Regions from separate parts of the Streptococcus sp. oral taxon 431 genome, predicted to be linked through region 2. Evidence: predicted binding sites of a transcription regulator. Region 2 holds the regulator's gene; the other holds the start of a gene.
What was found. Region 2 encodes NrdR, which represses ribonucleotide reductase genes. Its sites were predicted from a motif close to ACACNATATATNGTGT; they were not measured.

Region 1 (10,626 bases), 670 kb from region 2:
TGTTGAACAGTATCATTCGCTACTGTAGCAGCTTGACCTGAAACGTCTGAAACAACATTTCCTATCTTATTTGATACATCTCCTATTACTTTTACAGAATCTGATAATAAATCTCCTGTAACTTTCCCAGCGCTATCTAAAGCTTTTCCAGCTTCATTAAGTACGCTACTGGTTGTCTTACTAGCATCATCAATTACTTTACTAGCTTCTTTAACCATATTATCTGCAAATTTAAAAAAGTCCATAACTGCTTCCCCTTTACATATATAACTAAAATAATTATCTTATATCTTAAATTAATTGTCAATAATAATATAGTTATAAAGTTTAGTTATATTTTATCGCTTTCATTTTACTTACTGCTCATTTTTTTGTACAATAGTTCTATGAAAATTTTAGTTACATCTGGTGGTACAAGCGAAGCCATTGATAGAGTTCGCTCCATTACCAACCACTCTACCGGTAGACTTGGTAAAGTAATAACTGAGGCTTTACTAAAGGCTGGGCATCAGGTCTGTCTGATTACTACGCAACAAGCCTTAAAACCAGCTCCACACTCAAATTTATCCATCATTGAAATCAAAGACTCTTCCGGTTTACTTCGAGAGATGAAACGGATTGTTCCTGATTATCAAGTTTTGATTCATTCCATGGCAGTCTCTGACTATAGTCCTGTTTACATGACTGGTCTTGACCAAGTTCAAGCAAGCCAAGATTTAAGTGAGTTTTTGCATAAGAAAAATATGGAAACAAAGATCTCCTCAAAGGATGAGGTGCAAGTCCTATTTCTCAAGAAAAATCCAAAAATTATTGCTCTTGTCAAAGAATGGAACCCCAATATTCATCTCATCGGCTTTAAACTGCTTGTCGATGTTACCAAGGAGCATCTGATTCAAATCGCTAGAGAAAGTCTTGAAAAGAATCAAGCTGACTTGATTGTCGCTAATGACCTCACTCAGATTAATGCTGATCAACACCTGGCTTACCTAGTTGAAAAGAATGATTATCAGATTGCTACCCACAAACAAGAAATTGCTGACTTGTTAGTGGAAAAAATTCAAGGATTTGACTGTTAGAAAGGAAAATTATGGCTCGTATTACACTCGCTGTTACAGGCTCTATTGCTTCTTACAAGGCTGCTGATTTGGTTAGTAACTTGAAGAAACAGGGGCATTCTGTTACGGTACTTATGACCCAGGCTGCGACTGCCTTTATCCAACCTTTATCCCTTCAAGTCCTATCTCAAAATACGGTACATCTGGATGTTATGCAGGAACCTTATCCTGACAAAGTCAATCATATCGAACTTGGCAAAGAAACAGATTTGTTTATCCTTGCCCCTGCTACTGCTAATACGATTGCAAAAGTAGCATATGGTTTTGCCGACAACATGGTAACCTCTACTGCTCTTGCCTTGCCCCACTATATTCCAAAACTAGTGGCACCTGCTATGAATACCAAAATGTATGACCATCCAGCAACTCAAACAAACTTAAAAACTTTAGAAACTTATGGTTATTCAATTATTGCTCCAAAAGAGTCCCTACTGGCCTGTGGCGATGTGGGACGTGGTGCTCTCGCTGATCTTGATACTATTTTACAACAGATAAAGGAAAAACTTCATGAACAAACGCTCTAATATTGCTCCTATTGCTATCTTTTTTGCCAGCATGATTGTCATTCATTTGCTGAGCTCTATTGTCTTTAATGTCTTGCCATTTCCAATTAAACCAACCATTGTCCATATCCCGGTCATCATTGCTAGTATCATCTACGGACCACGGATTGGGGCTATCTTAGGTTTCTTGATGGGAATGATTAGCTTGACTGTCAATACGATCACTATTCTCCCAACTAGCTACCTCTTCTCTCCTTTTGTACCAAATGGGAATCTAGCTTCACTTGCTATTGCTATTATTCCTCGTATCTTAATCGGTTTGACACCATACTTTGTCTATAAACTCCTCAGAAACAAGGCGGGGCTTATCTTTGCGGGAGCTCTCGGTTCACTTACCAATACTGTATTTGTACTAGGCGGTATCTTCTTCCTTTTTGGAAATGTTTTTGACGGAAATATCCAAAAACTATTAGCTACTGTTATCTCAACAAACTCTATCGCAGAACTGATTATCTCAGCAATACTCACCCTAGTTATTGTTCCGAGACTTGAAAAAATCAAAAAATAAGAGGTCGGGAAAATCCCGACCTCGATTTTTATTTGCGCTGAAACTCTACTCCAGCATTTAGTGAATTTTAAAGAGTCAAAAAATCCTTTGAAACAATATTTTTCTCTATCTAAAAGCATGATTGTAAAGATTCACGGATATGAGAAAAAGGTTCAATCTTGATAAAATCTTTACTTTCCCACAGCCTTTTTATCTGCTTATTATTGGGCAAGACGTGCTTCTTCTAAAATCTTTTCAATCTTTGTTGTTAACAAATCAATAGCTACTGTATTGGTCACTCCTTCTGGAATAACGATATCTGCATAACGCTTTGTTGGCTCGATAAATTGATGATACATGGGTTTCACTACACCAAGATACTGGTTAATAACGCTATCTAAACTACGACCACGTTCTTCCATATCACGCTTAATACGACGAATGATACGGACATCATCATCTGTATCTACGAAAATCTTGATATCCATCAAATCACGAAGACGTTTGTCCTCCAAAACCAAGATTCCTTCTACGATAAAGACATCTTGGGGTTCTTGACGATAGGTTTTAGAACTTCTGGTATGGGCAGCATAGTCGTAGGTAGGAATATCAACTGGACGTCCTGCCAACAACTCTTTGATTTGCGCAATCATCAAATCAGTATCAAAAGCAAAAGGGTGGTCGTAGTTGGTCTTGATACGTTCTTCAAAGGTTAGATGTGATTGATCTTTATAGTAGGAATCATGCTCAATCATAGCTATTTTCTCATTTGGAAAATGCGATAAGATTGCTTTAGATACGCTTGTCTTTCCTCCTCCAGATCCCCCTGTTACTCCGATAATGATTGGTCTATTTTGCATTGTAGCCTCCTTGTATTTTCCCTTGTCTATTTTACCATATTTTTGATAAATTTTACAGATGGAGTTTTCTACAAAAAGAGAAGAAAAAGTCCTCATAGCTAGAAGCTACAAGGATTTGTAATTGATTAATCGAAGTCAACGTATTCTTTAGATAGTTCAAGAACTTCTTCCATTGTTGAACATTCAGTAAGAGCACGGTTAGCGTATTCTTGCATTTTAGCAGTGTCAAGTTTCTTCATCAAGCTACGTGTACGAAGTACAGATGTAGCTGACATAGAGAACTCATCCAAGCCCATTCCGACAAGAAGTGGAACAGCTGTTTGGTCACCAGCCATCTCACCACACATACCAGCCCATTTACCTTCAGCGTGAGCTGCTTTGATAACGTTATTGATCAAACGAAGGATTGATGGGTTGTATGGTTGGTAAAGGTATGAAACTTGCTCGTTCATACGATCAGCAGCCATTGTGTATTGGATCAAGTCGTTTGTACCAATTGAGAAGAAGTCTACTTCTTTTGCAAATTGGTCTGCAAGCATAGCTGCCGCAGGAATTTCAATCATGATACCAACTTGGATGTCATCCGCAACTGCAACACCTTCAGCAAGAAGGTTTGCTTTTTCTTCATCGAATACTGCTTTAGCTGCACGGAATTCTTTCAAAAGCGCAACCATTGGGAACATGATACGCAATTGACCGTGTACAGAAGCACGAAGAAGAGCACGGATTTGAGTGCGGAACATTGCATCTCCAGTTTCAGAGATAGAGATACGAAGTGCACGGAATCCAAGGAATGGGTTCATTTCATGAGGCATATCGAAGTAAGGAAGTTCCTTGTCACCACCGATATCCATTGTACGGACAACAACTGGTTTACCGTTCATTCCTTCAAGAACAGCCTTGTATGCTTCGTACTGCTCGTCTTCAGTTGGGAAGTCTTGAGAATCCATGTACAAGAACTCTGTACGGTAAAGACCGACAGCTTCTGCACCATTGTCATTAACACCTTCAACGTCTTTTGGAGTACCAATGTTTGCTGCCAATTCGAAGTGTTTACCGTCAGCAGTAACTGTTTGAGCATCTTTCAAGAGTGCCCACTCAGCTTTTTGTTGAGCGTAAGCTTCACCAGCTGCTTTGAATTCAGCTGCTTGTTCTTCAGTAGGGTTGATAATCACTTCACCTGTAATACCATTAACAGCAAGTAGGTCACCATCTTTAACGATTTCAGTGATATTATTTGTACCCAAAACTGCAGCGATTTCAAGTGTACGAGCCATGATAGCTGAGTGACTTGTACGACCACCAATGTTTGTTACAAAAGCTTTTACAAAGTTTTTGTCCAATTGAGCTGTATCAGATGGAGTCAAGTCGTGAGCGATCACGATCACTTCTTCATTGATAGAAGCTGGGTTTGGCAATTTTTTACCAAGGAGGTTAGCCAATACACGTTTTGTTACGTCGCGGATATCCGCTGCACGTTCTTGCATGTATGGGTTGTCTTCCATGCCTTCAAAGATTGTGATAAACATGTCTGTAACTTCTTTCAGACCTGCTTCTGCATTCACTTTCTTAGCACGGATAGTTTCTTTGATTTGACCAATCAATTCAGGGTCAGCAAGAACCATCAAGTGGGCGTCAAATACTTGTGCCGCTTCTTCACCAAGCGTACCTACAGCCTTCTCGCGGATAAGAGAAAGCTCGTTTTGAGAAGCTTCAAGAGCAACATCCAAACGAGCCTCTTCTGCATTTGTATCTTCGACTGTAACAGTCTCGAATGATAAATCCGGTTGAACGAGTAGATATGCTTTTGCAACTGCAACACCGTCAGATGCTGCGATTCCTTTAAGCATTTCTGTCATTTCCTTATGCCAATCCTTCTTTTTCCATTGTTTCTGAGATTGCAGCGATAGCGTCATCAGCGTCTGCACCTTCAGCAGTGATTGTAACGTCAGCACCTTGACCAACACCAAGGCTCATTACACCCATGATAGATTTAAGGTTAACTGATTTACCTTTGTACTCAAGAGTGATATCTGAAGCAAATTTGCTAGCAGTTTGTACCAACAATGTTGCTGGACGTGCGTGAATACCTGTTTCTGCCACTACGTGGAAATCTTTAGAAGCCATAGTTTGACTCTCCTTTAATAGTTTTCTTGTTGAGTTACATATCTGATAACCCTTACAATTTAGTATTATATCACCTTCATTGATATTTTTCAAGTATTTTATGGACTTTCTTCAATTTCCTTTCAGATAACTTGCTGAAAATCTTCTATTAAATTTAACAAAACACAGTATGTAGTTTTTATTAAGACGTCTATAATGAAATCATTGATTTTTCTTTAGTTATTTTTCAACCCTACACTATATATTGTGTTTGTTGGTAAAATCAGTAAAACAAGTACACAAGATTTAGTTTTAGAAAGTTGACAAAGTTTTTTTTTCTGATATACTAAGAAAGTAATAATTTTTTTAAAAGGAGTTACAGAAATGGTAACCGTATATTCTAAAAACAACTGTGTCCAATGTAAAATGACGAAACGTTTTTTAGACAGTAATAATGTTGAATATAAAGAAATCAATCTTGATGAACAACCTGAATACATTGATCAAGTAAAAGAGCTTGGCTTTAGTGCTGCTCCTATTATTCAGACACCGACAGAAGTTTTCTCTGGTTTCCAACCAGGTAAACTCAAACAACTTGCTTAAGAATCAGGACTAAAGCTTCTATGTCTACCTTAGAAGCCTTTCTTTTGTAATTAGATAAAGGATTTTTTATGGGATTAAAACAACTTGAAGATGTGACTTACTTCCGTCTTAACAACGAAATTAACCGTCCTGTTAATGGACAAATCATGCTTCACAAAGACAAAGAAGCTTTAGAAGCCTTCTTTAAAGAAAATGTTGTACCAAATACAATGGTTTTTAACTCAATTACGGATAAGATCAACTTCCTCATTGAGCATAACTACATTGAGACAGCATTTATCAAGAAATACCGTCCAGAATTTTTGGAAGAACTGCATCAATTTATTAAGGATCAAAACTTCCAATTTAAATCTTTCATGGCTGCCTATAAATTCTATAATCAGTATGCTTTGAAAACTAATGATGGGGAGTACTATCTTGAAAGCATGGAAGACCGCGTCTTCTTTAACGCCCTTTATTTCGCAGATGGTGATGAAGCGATTGCTATCGATATTGCCAACGAAATCATCCACCAACGTTATCAACCTGCTACTCCTTCTTTCTTGAATGCAGGCCGTGCGCGTCGTGGTGAGTTGGTATCTTGCTTCTTGATCCAGGTAACCGATGATATGAACTCTATCGGACGTTCTATCAACTCAGCTCTTCAACTTTCACGTATCGGTGGTGGCGTGGGAATTTCCCTCAGCAACCTTCGTGAAGCTGGAGCACCTATCAAAGGGTATGAGGGTGCTGCTTCTGGTGTCGTACCAGTTATGAAGCTTTTCGAAGACAGCTTCTCTTACTCAAACCAATTGGGTCAACGTCAAGGTGCTGGGGTTGTTTACCTCAATGTCTTCCACCCAGACATTATCGCCTTCCTTTCAACTAAGAAGGAAAATGCCGATGAAAAAGTTCGTGTCAAGACTCTCTCACTTGGTGTTGTGGTACCAGATAAATTCTACGAATTGGCTCGCAAAAATGAAGAAATGTACCTTTTCAGCCCATACTCTGTTGAGCTTGAATACGGTGTGCCGTTCAACTACATCGACATCACTGAAAAATACGATGAGCTAGTCGCAAATCCAAATATCCGTAAGACAAAAATCAAGGCGCGTGATTTGGAAACTGAAATTTCTAAATTGCAACAAGAATCTGGTTATCCTTATGTCGTCAACATTGATACTGCTAACCGTGCAAATCCAGTTGATGGTAAGATTATCATGAGTAACTTGTGTTCTGAGATTCTCCAAGTGCAAGAACCAAGTCTTATCAACGATGCGCAAGAATTCCTAAAAATGGGTACTGATGTTTCATGTAATCTCGGTTCAACAAACGTAGTAAACATGATGACTTCACCTGACTTTGGTCGTTCTATCCGCGCCATGGTCCGTGCCCTTACTTTCGTTACAGATAGTTCACACATCGTAGCTGTACCTACGATTGATCATGGAAATAGCCAAGCTCATACTTTTGGTCTTGGTGCCATGGGACTTCACAGTTACCTTGCCCAACAACTGATTGAGTATGGATCCCCTGAGTCTGTTGAGTTTACTAGTATCTACTTTATGCTTATGAACTACTGGACCTTGGTAGAATCTAATAACCTCGCGCGTGAACGAGGTATCACCTTCCACAACTTTGAAAAATCAGATTATGCCAACGGTAGCTACTTTGATAAGTATTTGACTGGCGAATTCCTTCCAAAATCAGACCGTGTTAAAGAACTCTTCAAAGATATCTTTATCCCTACTGCTGCCGACTGGGCTGAACTTCGTGATAAAGTTAAAGCAGATGGACTTTACCACCAAAATCGCCTTGCTGTAGCGCCAAATGGTTCTATCAGTTACATCAACGATGTTTCTGCTTCTATCCACCCAATTACGCAACGTATCGAAGAACGCCAAGAGAAGAAAATCGGTAAGATTTACTATCCTGCTGCTGGTTTGTCAACAGAAACAATTCCTTACTACACTTCTGCTTATGACATGGATATGCGTAAGGTCATTGATGTTTATGCTGCTGCAACCGAGCACGTTGACCAAGGAATTTCACTCACACTCTTCATGCGTAGTGATATTCCAACAGGCCTTTACGAATGGAAGAAAGAAAACAAACAAACGACACGTGACTTGTCTATCCTTCGTAACTATGCCTTCAACAAAGGTATCAAGTCTATCTACTACGTCCGTACCTTTACAGATGATGGTGGAGAAGTCGGTGCTAACCAATGTGAAAGCTGTGTGATTTAATTCAACTCTCAAAAAAATTACATTTACTTAATCCATTAAACGTATTTTGCTGATAAAATCATGTAAGAATATAAAAGTCGGGCTTCCGACTTTTTGTTCGATTATAGTATAGAATTATGATAAAATAAGAATGATTACGTTATCGTATTACTACACACAGAAAGAGATTTCAAATGAAAACTTACTACAAAGCCATTAACTGGAATGCCATCGAAGATGTCATTGACAAATCAACCTGGGAAAAACTGACTGAGCAGTTCTGGCTCGATACGCGTATTCCCTTGTCAAATGACCTAGATGACTGGAGAAAGCTTTCTAACAAGGAAAAAGACCTTGTTGGTAAAGTTTTTGGAGGTTTGACCCTTCTTGATACCATGCAATCAGAAACTGGTGTTCAAGCCCTTCGTGCTGATATTCGTACGCCTCACGAGGAAGCTGTTTTTAACAATATCCAATTTATGGAATCTGTTCATGCTAAGTCTTACTCTTCTATCTTTTCTACCTTGAATACTAAGTCAGAAATAGAAGAGATTTTCGAATGGACCAACACCAATCCATATCTTCAGAAAAAAGCTGAAATTATCAATGAAATCTACCTAAACGGAACTCCTCTTGAGAAGAAAGTAGCTAGTGTTTTCCTTGAAACCTTCCTTTTCTACTCTGGTTTCTTTACACCACTCTACTATCTTGGAAACAACAAGTTGGCCAACGTAGCAGAAATTATCAAATTGATTATTCGTGATGAGTCAGTTCACGGAACCTACATCGGCTACAAGTTCCAGCTTGGTTTCAATGAATTGCCAGAAGAAGAGCAAGAAAAACTCAAAGAATGGATGTACGACCTGCTCTACACTCTTTACGAGAATGAAGAAGGCTACACAGAAAGCCTCTATGACGGTGTTGGTTGGACTGAAGAAGTTAAAACCTTCCTTCGTTACAATGCTAATAAAGCTCTTATGAATCTTGGGCAAGATCCTCTCTTCCCTGACTCAGCGGACGATGTCAACCCAATCGTTATGAACGGGATTTCAACTGGTACATCAAACCACGACTTCTTCTCTCAAGTTGGTAATGGTTATCTACTTGGTGAAGTTGAAGCTATGCAGGATGATGACTATAACTATGGACTAAATTAATACCTAACCTAAAAAACATCTAAGTTTATTTAAAAACTAGATGTTTTTTTTTGTTTATTTTTGTTTTCTTTAAGTTGCTTAGCTGTTTAAAATATGATAAAATAATATTAGATTTGGGGGTGGTTCAATGCTGAAGCAAGAAAAACTAGATACTATTTTAGAAATTGTTAATACAAAAGGGACTATCACTGTTAAAGAGATTATGAATCGCCTTGATATTTCCGATATGACAGCTAGACGATATTTACAAGAGTTAGCGGATAAGGATTTGCTGGTTCGAGTTCATGGTGGAGCTGAAAAACTTCGAACAGGTTCTTTGTTAAACAATGAGCGTTCTAACGTTGAAAAACAGGGGTTACAGACAGCAGAAAAACAAGAAATTGCTCGCTTTGCCGGTCACTTGGTTGAAGAAAGAGAAACTATTTTCATTGGTCCAGGTACCACATTAGAATTCTTTGCGCGTGAGCTTGCTATCGATAACATTCGAGTTGTTACCAATAGTTTACCTGTATTTCTCGTTCTAAATGAGCGTAAGCTAACTGATCTCATTCTAATCGGTGGTAATTATCGTTCAATTACTGGAGCCTTTGTAGGTACTCTAACCCTTCAAGATATCGCTAGTTTGCAATTTTCAAAAGCCTTCGTTAGTTGTAATGGTATCAAGGATCATGCTATCGCTACCTTTAGTGAAGACGAAGGTGAAGCTCAGAAATTAGCACTGGAAAACGCCAATAAAAAGTATCTCCTAGCTGACCATAGCAAATTTGATAAATTTGATTTCTTTACATTTTACAATATTTCAGATATCGACACTATTATCACTGATTCTAAATTAAGTGACCAAACGCTCCTATCCCTATCTAAACAAACTAAAATTATCAAGTCTAAGCCTTAAACTCTACAACTAGTCATAGAATCTAGTAGCTACTACTAATTCCATGGCTAGTTTTTTATTTTGCAAAAATTATAAAAAGTTCCCGAAATGTTTATAGATATTTACCAAGCAAAAATATTATAAAACTAAAAAACCTGAAAGTTATATCTTTCAGGTTTTTTGATCGGATTAATCAACTAATAGAATCGTTAGAAGATTTATTCTTCATCATCACGCTTACGACGTTTAGCCACTAATCCTAATCCAGTTAGACCTGCTACAACTCCAAGGAGAGCATTTGTAGCTGAAGCAGTTTCACCTGTATTTGGTAATTGCTTACGGGCCTTAGTGGTATCAGTTTGTAGAACTTGACTAGTTGAAGTCGAATGAGTCGTTGAAGTCGAATGAGTCGTTGAAGTCGAATGAGTCGCTGATGTTGAAGCACTTACACTTGTTGATGCCGAATGAGGCATTGATGTTGAGGTGCTTGTGCTTGCTGATGTTGAACGAGGCATTGATTGACTAATACTTGCTGATAATGATAGTGATTGTGATACTGATGTACTAATTGAATCAGATGTAATAATACTATCAATATCTAAGCTATCAAGTGACAAGCTTTCTGGCATTCCCTTACTTGTAACAACAGATGTG
Region 2 (10,626 bases):
ACCCCCAGTATCAATCATACTAAAAGAACGATTGAGCCACTCACCTGTGGCATAGATACGATCTCGCGTTACACCTTCAATATCTTCTACGATTGAGATGCGTTCTCCCGCGATACGGTTAAATAGGGTTGATTTCCCAACATTGGGACGCCCTACAATGGCAACAGTTGGTAAGGCCATGTTTTCTCACTTTCTACAATAACTTCTTCTGCTCAAGATTTTCTCGAGTCGAGCTTGGTTCTGGATTGCCGAATTGCTCCGCTAAACGTTGACTCCAAGTGGTAGTCGCACGCGCACCTGCATATTCAGTCTGTACACGGTCATAGGCTTTAATTGCCTCAGTTGACTGTTCTTGGTATTCTTCCTCAAAGACAACATTCTCTAGGGGCAGTCTTGGTTTTACATCATGCTGTTGATTTGGCACACCGAGTGCAATCCCAAAGACTGGATAGGTATAGTCAGGAAGCTTGAACAATTCTGCTAACTCAACAGACTTGTAACGCACCAAACCGATAATCACTCCACCATAGCCTAAGCTTTCTGCCGCAAGCAAGGCATTTTGTCCAGCCAAAGCCGCATCTACTGAAGTGATGAGGAGTCCTTCCACCCCTTGAGGTTGGAAAACATCCGTATGAAGACGAGCCCCTTTTTCTGCACGGTTTAGATCACCAACAAAAAGTAAAAATGCTGCAGACTGGCGAATCGCTTCCTGAGGAACTAGCTCAAATAAGGCGTCCTTCTTTTCTTGACTTCTGACAAGAATGACCGAGTAGGATTGGAAATTTTTCCAAGAAGAAGCCATTTGGGCAGCTGTCAAAATCTCATTTAAGTCTGCTTGGGGAATCTCTTGCTCCTTAAATCTGCGCACGGAAGTGTGAGCTTTCATTACTTTGATTGTTTCTGTCATCGGCGATTTTCTCCTTCAAGTCTTGTTTCCTCTGCTAAATAACGAATGCGTTCCATGACGCGTCTAGCTTCCCAGGTTTCGTCATTTCCGTTTTTCCCTTTAGCGAAATGCTTCTCCAAATCTTCAAAGTTGAAGTTGGAGGTAAAAAAGGTTGGCAAATCTTCCTGCATACGATATTGGAGAATGACCTGCAGGATCTCGTCACGCACCCAAGCTGTTGATTGCTCAGCACCAATATCATCCAAAATCAAGACTTCAGCAAGCTTAATCTCATCCACCAAGGTCTTGACATTGCCATCACCGATGGCATTTTTGACATCGATGACAAAGCTCGGATAGTGGAGGAGCGTTGATGAAACACCACGTTTTTCTGACAAATCATGGGCTAGGGCAGCCACCATGAAACTTTTACCCACACCAAAGTCTCCATATAAGTAGAGACCTTTTCGAATAGCTGGATATTGCTCCACAAAGGCTAGGAGCTTTTCAAAAACTGGCAAGCGCCCCAAATCATCCAAGTCTACTTGAGCTAAACTAGCCTTCTTGAGACTAGCTGGAAGATTGATTAGCTTGAGACGGTTTTTAATCGCCGCTTCTTTTTCTGCTGCAATTAGCTCTGGAGTCTCTTCATAAGAGACATCTGCATAGCCATGGTTCATGACTAGGATAGGTTTGTAGCCACGCGCGATATAGTCTGTATCTCCTCGGAGGAACTTATCTCTCTCAGTGATGTATTGGTTAAACTTGGAAATACTACGGTTTAACTCCTCCTGACTGAGTGATTCTTTCTGGATAAAGGCTGCAACATCAGGGTCCTTCACAATTTGCTGGACTAAATCCTGATACTGAAATCGGCTTGGTTGACGCTTGAGCACGTCTCCGACACTTTCCATCTAGTCTCCTCCTTTTTCTAATCGAGCTAACATTTCTTTTTTCTTACGTTCTAGTTCTAAGCGAGTTTCTTCGCTAGTTTCATTCTTATATTCAGGATTGCTCCATTTAGGCACATTGGTTTTTGCTGGGGCAGTCTGATTCTGCTTTTGCGTTTTTGCTTTTTGGCCACGTTCACGAATTCGGAGGACAGCCTCCTCAGCACTACGGATATTTTGATAGGCGTAGTCATTAGCTACCTTCATGGCGTATTTTTCATTGATATTGGCCGAATCAACCTTATTAAAGGTCAGGAGCAAGATAACATTAATCACTTCATCCAGCAAGCCCAAGGCAGCCATCTGCTGGAGCAGGTCCCGTTCAGTCTGAGTAATACTTCCCTTGCGGGTCTGCTTAATCTCAGCAAGGAACTGCAAGGCTGTCTTTCTCTTAGCCTCTCGGATAATGGTTGCCTCCTTGGGACTAAAGTCAGAAGTCACAGGCTTTTGCGCTATCTTTTCACGGATGCGTTTGACAGAAATCACTTGCGACATTGCTGTCGCTTTGGCTACTTGATAAGTTTCAAACCAAGTCCACCTCTGCTCGTCTGCTATTGCAAACAAGGCCAAAACATCCGAAGTCTCATCTTGAAAACGAAGACCATCACGGGCCATGAGCTGACGAAAATGCTCCAAATCAAAATCATCTGCTAGAGGCTGACTGCTAGAGGTTTCTTGACTAGCAGACTCGGATAACTGAGGGAAGATTTGACTCAAGGCCACCGAGATAGGTTCCCCTTCAACACTTTCCTGTCTCATGGCTGCAACCGCACTATCCCCAATCATTTTTTCTAACAAGGTCCGATAAACTGTATGTTGTAAAAATTCTTGAGTCGATAGGGGAGAATGAAGTAACAAGTTATAAGACTCCCCCTGTTGATAGAGGGTCACCAATTTCATGGCTGTCAGAGTTTTAAAAGCCTTTAAAAGACTATCCATCCCAAAATTCAAATGATTGAGCATGGCTGCAAAGAGATGCTCCTTTTGACCATCATCCCAAAAAATCACAGCATAAAGATAGAGGCTCAGCGCCTCCTGACCGATAATCGGGAGGTAGCACTGCACCATTGATGAGGTATCTTGCGACACCCGATTATTCTTTACAAAAGAAAAACGGTCATTTGGCTTCATTTATTTTTCCTTTTTCTTTTTAGAGGATTGTGTAATCTGCTGGAGTAGGCTTTCAAGCTCACTCACATCCTTAAAACTACGGTAAACACTGGCAAAACGGACATAAGTAATCTCATCTAGCTCTGCCAACTCTTCCATAACCAAGGAACCAATAACCTCACTCTGAATTTCATTTTCATTGCGACTACGGAGTTTTTGTTCGATGCGATTGACCACCATGCCAATCTCATCACTAGACACTGGACGTTTCTGGGCTGAGCGAATAATCCCGTTAAAGATTTTATCTCTTGAAAATTGTTCCCGTGTACCATCTTTTTTGACCACAACCAGCGTTCTCTCTTCAACACGTTCATAGGTTGTAAAACGATGCTGGCACTCTTCACACTCACGTCTTCTTCTGATTGTATTTCCTTCTTCAGCCTGGCGACTATCGATCACACTTGATTTTGTAGCGCCACATTTTGGACAACGCATGCCTTTCCCTCCTTGTCGTTTTCTTTTCATTATACCATTTTTTAAGAGATTCCCAAAATAATTCTCCTTTTGGCTTGACAAGTTTTTTGTTTTGTTGTATTATTGAATTAACACAAAGGTAATTAGAAAGGAGATCGTGATGTCTTGGACATTTGATAACAATAAACCCATTTATTTGCAGATTATGGAGAAAATCAAATTGCAGATTATTTCCCATAAACTCGAGCCCAATCAACAGCTTCCAACCGTTAGAGAATTAGCTAGCGAGGCAGGGGTTAATCCCAACACCATCCAGCGTGCCCTATCGGACTTGGAGAGAGAAGGCTTCGTTTATACCAAGCGGACGTCAGGACGCTTTGTCACAGAGGATTTGGACTTGATCCTCCAATCCCGTAAGCAACTGTCAGAAGAACAGCTGCAACAGTTTGTAACAGGCATGGTAGAATTTGGTTATGAAAAAGAAGAACTACCGACTGTTTTGAGAGATTATATTGAAGGAGTTTAAACTATGACCTTGTTAGCATTAGAAAATGTGTCAAAATCCTATGGAGCAAGCCCTGCTCTTACAAATGTTTCCCTTGAAATTCCAGCTGGAAAAATCGTTGGTCTCCTTGGCCCAAACGGTTCTGGAAAGACAACCTTGATTAAACTAATCAACGGCTTGCTACAGCCAGAGGAAGGGCGTATCCTTATCAATGGCATGGAACCAAGCCCAGCAACTAAAGCGATTGTTTCTTATCTGCCTGATACGACCTATCTAAACGAGCAAATGAAGGTCAAGGAAGCTCTCACTTATTTCAAGACCTTCTACCAAGATTTTAATCTGGAACGTGCTCAAGGTCTTCTTCGTGACCTTGGCATCGATGAAAATAGCCGTTTCAAGAAACTCTCAAAAGGGAACAAAGAAAAGGTTCAGTTGATCCTTGTCATGAGTCGCGATGCTCGTCTATATGTGCTTGATGAACCAATCGGGGGTGTCGACCCCGCAGCTCGTGACTATATCTTGAACACCATCATCAACAACTACTCTCCAACTTCAACTGTCTTGATTTCAACCCACTTGATTTCAGACATTGAACCAATCTTGGATGAGATTATCTTCCTAAAGGATGGAAAAGTCGTCCGTCAAGGAAATGTTGATGATATTCGCTATGAGTCTGGAGAGTCTATTGACCAGCTCTTCCGTCATGAGTTCAAAGCCTAGTTAAAGGAGATTATTATGTTTTGGAATTTAGTTCGTTATGAATTTAAAAATGTTAACAAATGGTATTTAGCCCTCTATGGTGCTGTGTTGGCTCTTTCTGCTCTTATCGGGGTTCAAGCTAGTTCCCTAAAATCCATCGATACACCTGATCAACAAATGATTATGTTAGTATTTCTAGGTCTGGTTTTTGGCGGACTAATCATTACCTTGAGTATTTCAACTTTGATTTTGATCATCCGTCGCTTCAAAGGCAGTGTCTATGACCGACAAGGTTATCTCACTTTGACCTTGCCAGTTTCCGAACACCAGATTATCTTAGCCAAACTCTTGGGGGCCTTCATTTGGTCTCTCATCAGTTCAGCAGTCTTGGTTCTGAGCATTTATATCATTCTTGTGATCATTGAGCCTAATTTCATTGATTTGCTTACTTTTAAAGACTTGTTCCAACAGTACCTAGACAGTATCGGCTTATCTCTGATTTCATATATCCTCAGCACAGTTTCAGGAATCCTTTGCATCTACTTGGCAATCTCTATCGGACAACTCTTTAATGAATACCGTACAGCTCTTGCCGTTTTAGCCTATATTGTTATCCAGATCGTGCTCGGTTTTGTCGGTCTCAACCTTCGCATAGATACTAATTTCAATATGATGCTTACATTTGAAATCTTTACAGATTTAATCCTAATTGCTGGATTCTACCTCGGTACTTACTATATCTTGAAAAATAAAGTTAATTTGCAATAAAAAATGCCCAGCTACTAGAGCTGGGTTTTTGCGTTAACTTAAAATCAAATTGGCTACGATCGGACTGACAAATACGTAGAGAATACCTGTAACACCGATGGCTAGTCCTCCCATAGCACCTGCAACTGGTCCATAGCGAAAGGCCGTTCCAGTTCCAACTGCGTGACCTGTTCCACCCAGGGCTAGTCCAGCCGCTACTGGATCGTCTATTTTTAGCCACTTTAGAAGTGTTGGGCCGATCACGCTGGTCAAAATCCCCGTCGCTACTACAACTACTAGGGTCACGGTAGTCAAGCCCTGCAACTTTTCTGTAATCCCTACTGCCATAGCGGTCGTTACTGACTTAGGAAAGAGGGAAATGGCTAGGAAAAAGTCCATGCCAAAGATTTTTGCGACTAAGGCTGTAAAAGAGGTATTGACGATGACAGCTAGGAAGCACCCCAGCAAGATACTTCTGACATGATGCTTCATCAAGTGGAAACTCTTATAAAGGGGAATTCCTAGAGCCACTGTTGAAGGAACAATCAAGTTATTAAGATAAACCCCACCTTGGTAGTAATCTTGGTAGGAAATGCCAGTTACCTTTAGAAAGATGATAATAAAAATAGCTGACAGCAGCAAGGGAGTCGTTAAGGGATGAGGATAGCGTCTGAAAATCATCATTCCCCCAAGATAGGCTAAGATTGATAAAGCAATCCCAAATAGGGGATTAGATACAAATTCGCTCATTTGGCACCTCTTTCTTCATAGTCACCTTCATAGCGTTTTTTGATAAATTGAACCACAAGCGCAATCAAGATGATATTAATCACTGCTGCAAAAAAGACAATCAAGACAATCGGCAGAAGATAGGGAGCAATCACATCAAATTTTTCCATAATTCCAACCGCAGGAGGTAGAAAGAGAATGGTCATGTTAGCTAGGAGAAAATTTCCAACCATGTTGACATGGCGAATACGCAGCCATTTGAACTGCAAGGCTAGAAAAAGAATAATCAAGCCGATGATACTTCCAGGGATGGGCAAATGAAAAAAACTGGAGATTCCTTCACCGATTAAAGAAATCACAAAGAGAATCATTAACTGAACATATAACTTCATTGTAAACTCCACAAATAGACTTTCTGCATACCAGTTTACTCTTTTTTCAGAAAATTTCAAGGAAATATAAAAGAAACATCCTTCTTGCTATCCAATCCAAAAAGGTGTATACTAATTGCGTGCGCAAGCATCATAGATGCACTAGTATGATTACACTATTATAGAGGGAAAGGAGATGGACATGACTTACTTAGAAAAATGGTTTGACTTCAACCGTAGACAAGTAGAGCTAGAAGCTATTTTAGAAGAGACCATCGCTGAGCAGAGTGAACAAACCTTGACACTCAAGGAATTTTACCTCTTGCACTTTCTAAATCAAGCTGAAGGCAAATCCCTACGACAAATCGACTTGCCAGACAAGCTCCACCTGAGCCCTAGTGCTGTTTCACGGATGGTGGCTCGCTTAGAAGCAAAAAACTGCGGCTTACTTAGTCGGAGATGCTGCGACCAGGACAAACGAGCTAGTTTTATCTGCCTGACAAGCGAAGGACAGACTACCTTGGCTTATTTACAAACAGCTGTCGAAGAGAGCTTAGAGACAAAAGCTAATTGGTTAGCCTAACATATTTTTTAAAAAACTTGCGTGCGCAATCATTTTTCTTGACATTCTTTTTTTCAAGGAGTAAAATGAAAACATGATTTAGCAAAGGAGAATCCTATGATTGAAATCACCTATCTTGATGCCAGCAAGCAAGAGAGAACCATGACCTTTGAGTCATACGAAGAATTTGAACGTTCTCAACAAGCCTGCCTGATTGGTGTCGCAGACTACTACCCTGTCCAAAAAGTAACCTACAAGGGGCATGATTTGGACTACCATGGGACTTACGGAGATGTTTTCTTCTATCTCATGAAACAAGATTTAAGCCAATATAACTAAAAAGGAGAAATACTATGGCAAAAGCAATTACAGACGCAACATTTGAACAAGAAACTAAAGACGGATTGGTCTTGGTTGACTTCTGGGCAACTTGGTGTGGTCCATGTCGTATGCAAAGTCCAATCTTGGATAAATTGTCTGAAGAACTTTCAGAAGATGTCTTGAAGATCGTTAAAATGGACGTTGATGAAAACCCAAACACAGCTCGTTCATTCGGTATCATGTCTATCCCTACTCTTCTTTTCAAAAAAGATGGACAAGTGGTTAAACAAGTTGCTGGTGTTCATACATCAGAACAAATCAAAGCTATCGTTGCTGAATTGAGTTAATCATACTAGAGACCAAGTGCATTCATTTGGTCTCTTTTTTCTTGTCCTTTGCCATTTTTCAAAAAATATGCTAGACTGTAACTAGAATATCACGATGTTTGGGACATGCCATCGCTAAAAAAAACCTCTACTTGGTATTTTTTAGCTCCCTCTAGGGAGCTTTTTGCGTGCTCTGAACATTTCCCATTTTGGAAGGAGTACTATGAAACGTCAATCAGCCTTGGTCGTCTTTAGTGGCGGTCAAGATTCAACAACCTGCCTTTTCTGGGCCAAGCAACACTATGAAAAGGTCGAAGTCGTTACCTTTGCCTATGGCCAACGTCACCATCTCGAAATTCAAGTGGCTAAAGAAATCGCTGAGGAACAAGGAATTCGTCATCATATCCTAGATATGTCTCTACTAGGACAAATTACTGAAAATGCCTTGACTTCAGATCTAGAAATTGAGCAAAAAGAAGGAGAGGTGCCTAATACCTTCGTTGACGGTCGCAATCACCTCTTTCTGTCCTTTGCTGCAGTTCTTGCCAAGCAGCGTGAAATTGCGGATATCGTGACAGGAGTGTGCGAAACAGACTTCTCAGGCTATCCTGACTGTCGGGATGTCTTTGTCAAATCACTCAATGTGACGCTCAACCTTGCCATGGATTACGACTTTGTAATCCAAACGCCTCTCATGTGGCTAGACAAGGCTGAAACTTGGGAATTGGCTGACCAACTCGGTGCCTTTGACTACGTTCGTGAGAAGACCTTGACCTGCTACAACGGGATTATTGGTACTGGTTGTGGAGATTGTCCTGCCTGCCATCTACGCCAACATGGTTTAGAGGTTTATCTCTCTCAGAAAGGAGAGGCCTGATGTTTTTTGCCCCCAAAGAAATCAAACAAGAAACTGGGGAATCTCTTGTCTACAATCCTCACAGAACCTTAGTCTCAAAAGAATTTACCTTTGATGCTGCCCACCACCTCTTTCACTATGAAGGAAAATGCAAATCCCTGCACGGTCATACCTATCATCTGCAAATCGCTGTCAGTGGATTTTTAGATGAACGTGGCATGACCTACGATTTCGGAGACATCAAAGCTATCTACAAGGACTACTTAGAGCCCCACCTAGATCATCGCTATCTCAATGAAACCCTGCCCTACATGAATACGACTGCTGAAAATATGGTTTACTGGATTTTCCAAACCATGAGCCAAGAGTTGCCAGACGAGCGCGGTCTCCGTTTGGAATATGTTCGCCTCTATGAAACTCCGACTGCCTTTGCAGAGTTTAGACGGGAGTGGTTAGATGACTAAGGAACGTGTCCTCAAACTACCAGTTCTAGAAATTTTTGGGCCTACCTTTCAAGGTGAAGGTCGTGCTATTGGCCAGAAAACCATGTTTGTCCGCACTGCTGGTTGCGACTACCACTGCGACTGGTGCGACTCTGCCTTTACTTGGGATGGTTCTGAAAAACCAACTCGCATGACAGCTGATGAAGTAATCGCTGAGTTAGATAAACTAGGAAGCTACGACTATGTCACCCTATCTGGGGGAAATCCTGCTATCCTAGCAGCCAATATGGCTCAACTGGTCACCAAACTCAAGGAACGTGGGGTCACTCTGGCTGTTGAGACCCAGGGATCCCGCTGGCAAAATTGGTTGAAAGATATCGACCAAGTCACTCTGAGTCCTAAGCCTCCTTCCTCCAAGATGGAAGTCAACTTTGAAACCTTGGACTTTATCGTTTCCCAACTAGACCCAGACAAAGTAACCTTTAAAATCCCTGTCTTTGATGATGCAGATCTAGCCTTTGCCAAAGGCATTCAAGAACGCTACCAACCAGATGTCCTCTTCTTATCGGCGGGAAATCCTGAGCCCAAGGCTACAGGCAATATTGTCCAAGACCAACTGGACCGCCTCAAAGAGCTATGGGAACGCGTCGCTGCTGATGATAGCTGGGGCAATGTCCGCGTCCTTCCTCAACTCCATACCCTCCTCTACGATAACCAACGCGGTGTTTAAGATTAGAAAGAAAAAAACATGTCACAACAAGAAGAAATGAAAAACCTAAGCCTACTGGGCAATAAAGAAACCAACTACATTTTCGAGTATCAACCCGAAGTCCTCGAGTCCTTTGACAATCGTCATGTGGAAAATGATTATTTTATCAAATTCAACTGCCCTGAATTCACCTCGCTTTGCCCTATTACCGCTCAACCAGACTTTGCGACTATTTATATTTCCTACATTCCTGACAAGCTCTGTGTTGAGTCAAAATCCCTTAAACTCTACCTCTTTAGCTACCGAAACCATGGAGATTTTCATGAAAACTGTATCAACACTATCGGGAAAGACTTGGTCAACTTGCTAGACCCTCGCTACTTAGAGGTGTGGGGGAAATTTACACCTCGCGGTGGCATTTCAATTGACCCTTACTACAACTACGGTAGACCTGGAACCAAGTATGAAGGCTTGGCAGAACAACGTCTCTTCCAACACGACCTCTATCCAGAGAAAATTGACAACCGCTAATACTCTTCGAAAATCTCTTCAAACCGCGTCAACGTCGCCTTGCTGTAGGTATGGTTGAGGCTGGGCAAAAACTCAATTTCAGGAGAAAATGAAGTAAATATCCTCACAATAAAACGCATAGCATCAAGTTTTTTCAATACCTGATACTATGCGTTTTTCTAATTCCAAAGACTTTTTTCCCAGCCTCTTCATCTACAACCTCAAGCAGTGCTTTAAGCAACCTGCGGCTAGTTTGCTCTTTGATTTTCATTGAGTATCAACAGATACAAAAAAGCCCTGTTCCTCATCATGAGGAGCAAGGCTTTTTGAGTTTCGATTATTCTTCAGTTCCAAGGAAGTTTTTAGCAACTAGAGCTGCAAGAACTCCACCAACGATTGGTGCAAGGATGAAAATCCAAACTTGTTGA

Region 1: the regulator NrdR is predicted to act here: its motif matches at 5,387-5,402, upstream of nrdH (glutaredoxin-like protein NrdH).

Annotation. Positions count from the first base shown of each region.
Region 1 is NZ_CP014264.1:1,098,128-1,108,753, reverse strand. It holds gene AXE83_RS05185 (hypothetical protein) at 1-245, opposite strand, end outside; gene coaB (phosphopantothenate--cysteine ligase) at 387-1,076, shown strand; gene coaC (phosphopantothenoylcysteine decarboxylase) at 1,088-1,639, shown strand; gene AXE83_RS05170 (ECF transporter S component) at 1,623-2,186, shown strand; gene udk (uridine kinase) at 2,387-3,025, opposite strand; gene ptsP (phosphoenolpyruvate--protein phosphotransferase) at 3,151-4,884, opposite strand; gene AXE83_RS05155 (phosphocarrier protein HPr) at 4,889-5,152, opposite strand; gene nrdH (glutaredoxin-like protein NrdH) at 5,516-5,734, shown strand; gene nrdE (class 1b ribonucleoside-diphosphate reductase subunit alpha) at 5,803-7,962, shown strand; gene nrdF (class 1b ribonucleoside-diphosphate reductase subunit beta) at 8,136-9,098, shown strand; gene AXE83_RS05135 (DeoR/GlpR family DNA-binding transcription regulator) at 9,226-9,993, shown strand; gene AXE83_RS11780 (LPXTG cell wall anchor domain-containing protein) at 10,191-10,601, opposite strand.
Region 2 is NZ_CP014264.1:424,003-434,628, reverse strand. It holds gene der (ribosome biogenesis GTPase Der) at 1-180, opposite strand, end outside; gene AXE83_RS02140 (NADPH-dependent oxidoreductase) at 194-907, opposite strand; gene dnaI (primosomal protein DnaI) at 904-1,800, opposite strand; gene AXE83_RS02130 (DnaD domain protein) at 1,801-2,967, opposite strand; gene nrdR (transcriptional regulator NrdR) at 2,968-3,441, opposite strand; gene AXE83_RS02120 (GntR family transcriptional regulator) at 3,581-3,946, shown strand; gene AXE83_RS02115 (ABC transporter ATP-binding protein) at 3,950-4,645, shown strand; gene AXE83_RS02110 (hypothetical protein) at 4,661-5,392, shown strand; gene AXE83_RS02105 (LrgB family protein) at 5,426-6,121, opposite strand; gene AXE83_RS02100 (CidA/LrgA family protein) at 6,118-6,492, opposite strand; gene AXE83_RS02095 (MarR family winged helix-turn-helix transcriptional regulator) at 6,674-7,054, shown strand; gene AXE83_RS02090 (DUF4649 family protein) at 7,151-7,372, shown strand; gene trxA (thioredoxin) at 7,387-7,701, shown strand; gene queC (7-cyano-7-deazaguanine synthase QueC) at 7,904-8,557, shown strand; gene queD (6-carboxytetrahydropterin synthase QueD) at 8,557-9,000, shown strand; gene queE (7-carboxy-7-deazaguanine synthase QueE) at 8,993-9,709, shown strand; gene queF (preQ(1) synthase) at 9,728-10,219, shown strand; gene AXE83_RS02060 (MIP/aquaporin family protein) at 10,536-10,626, opposite strand, start outside.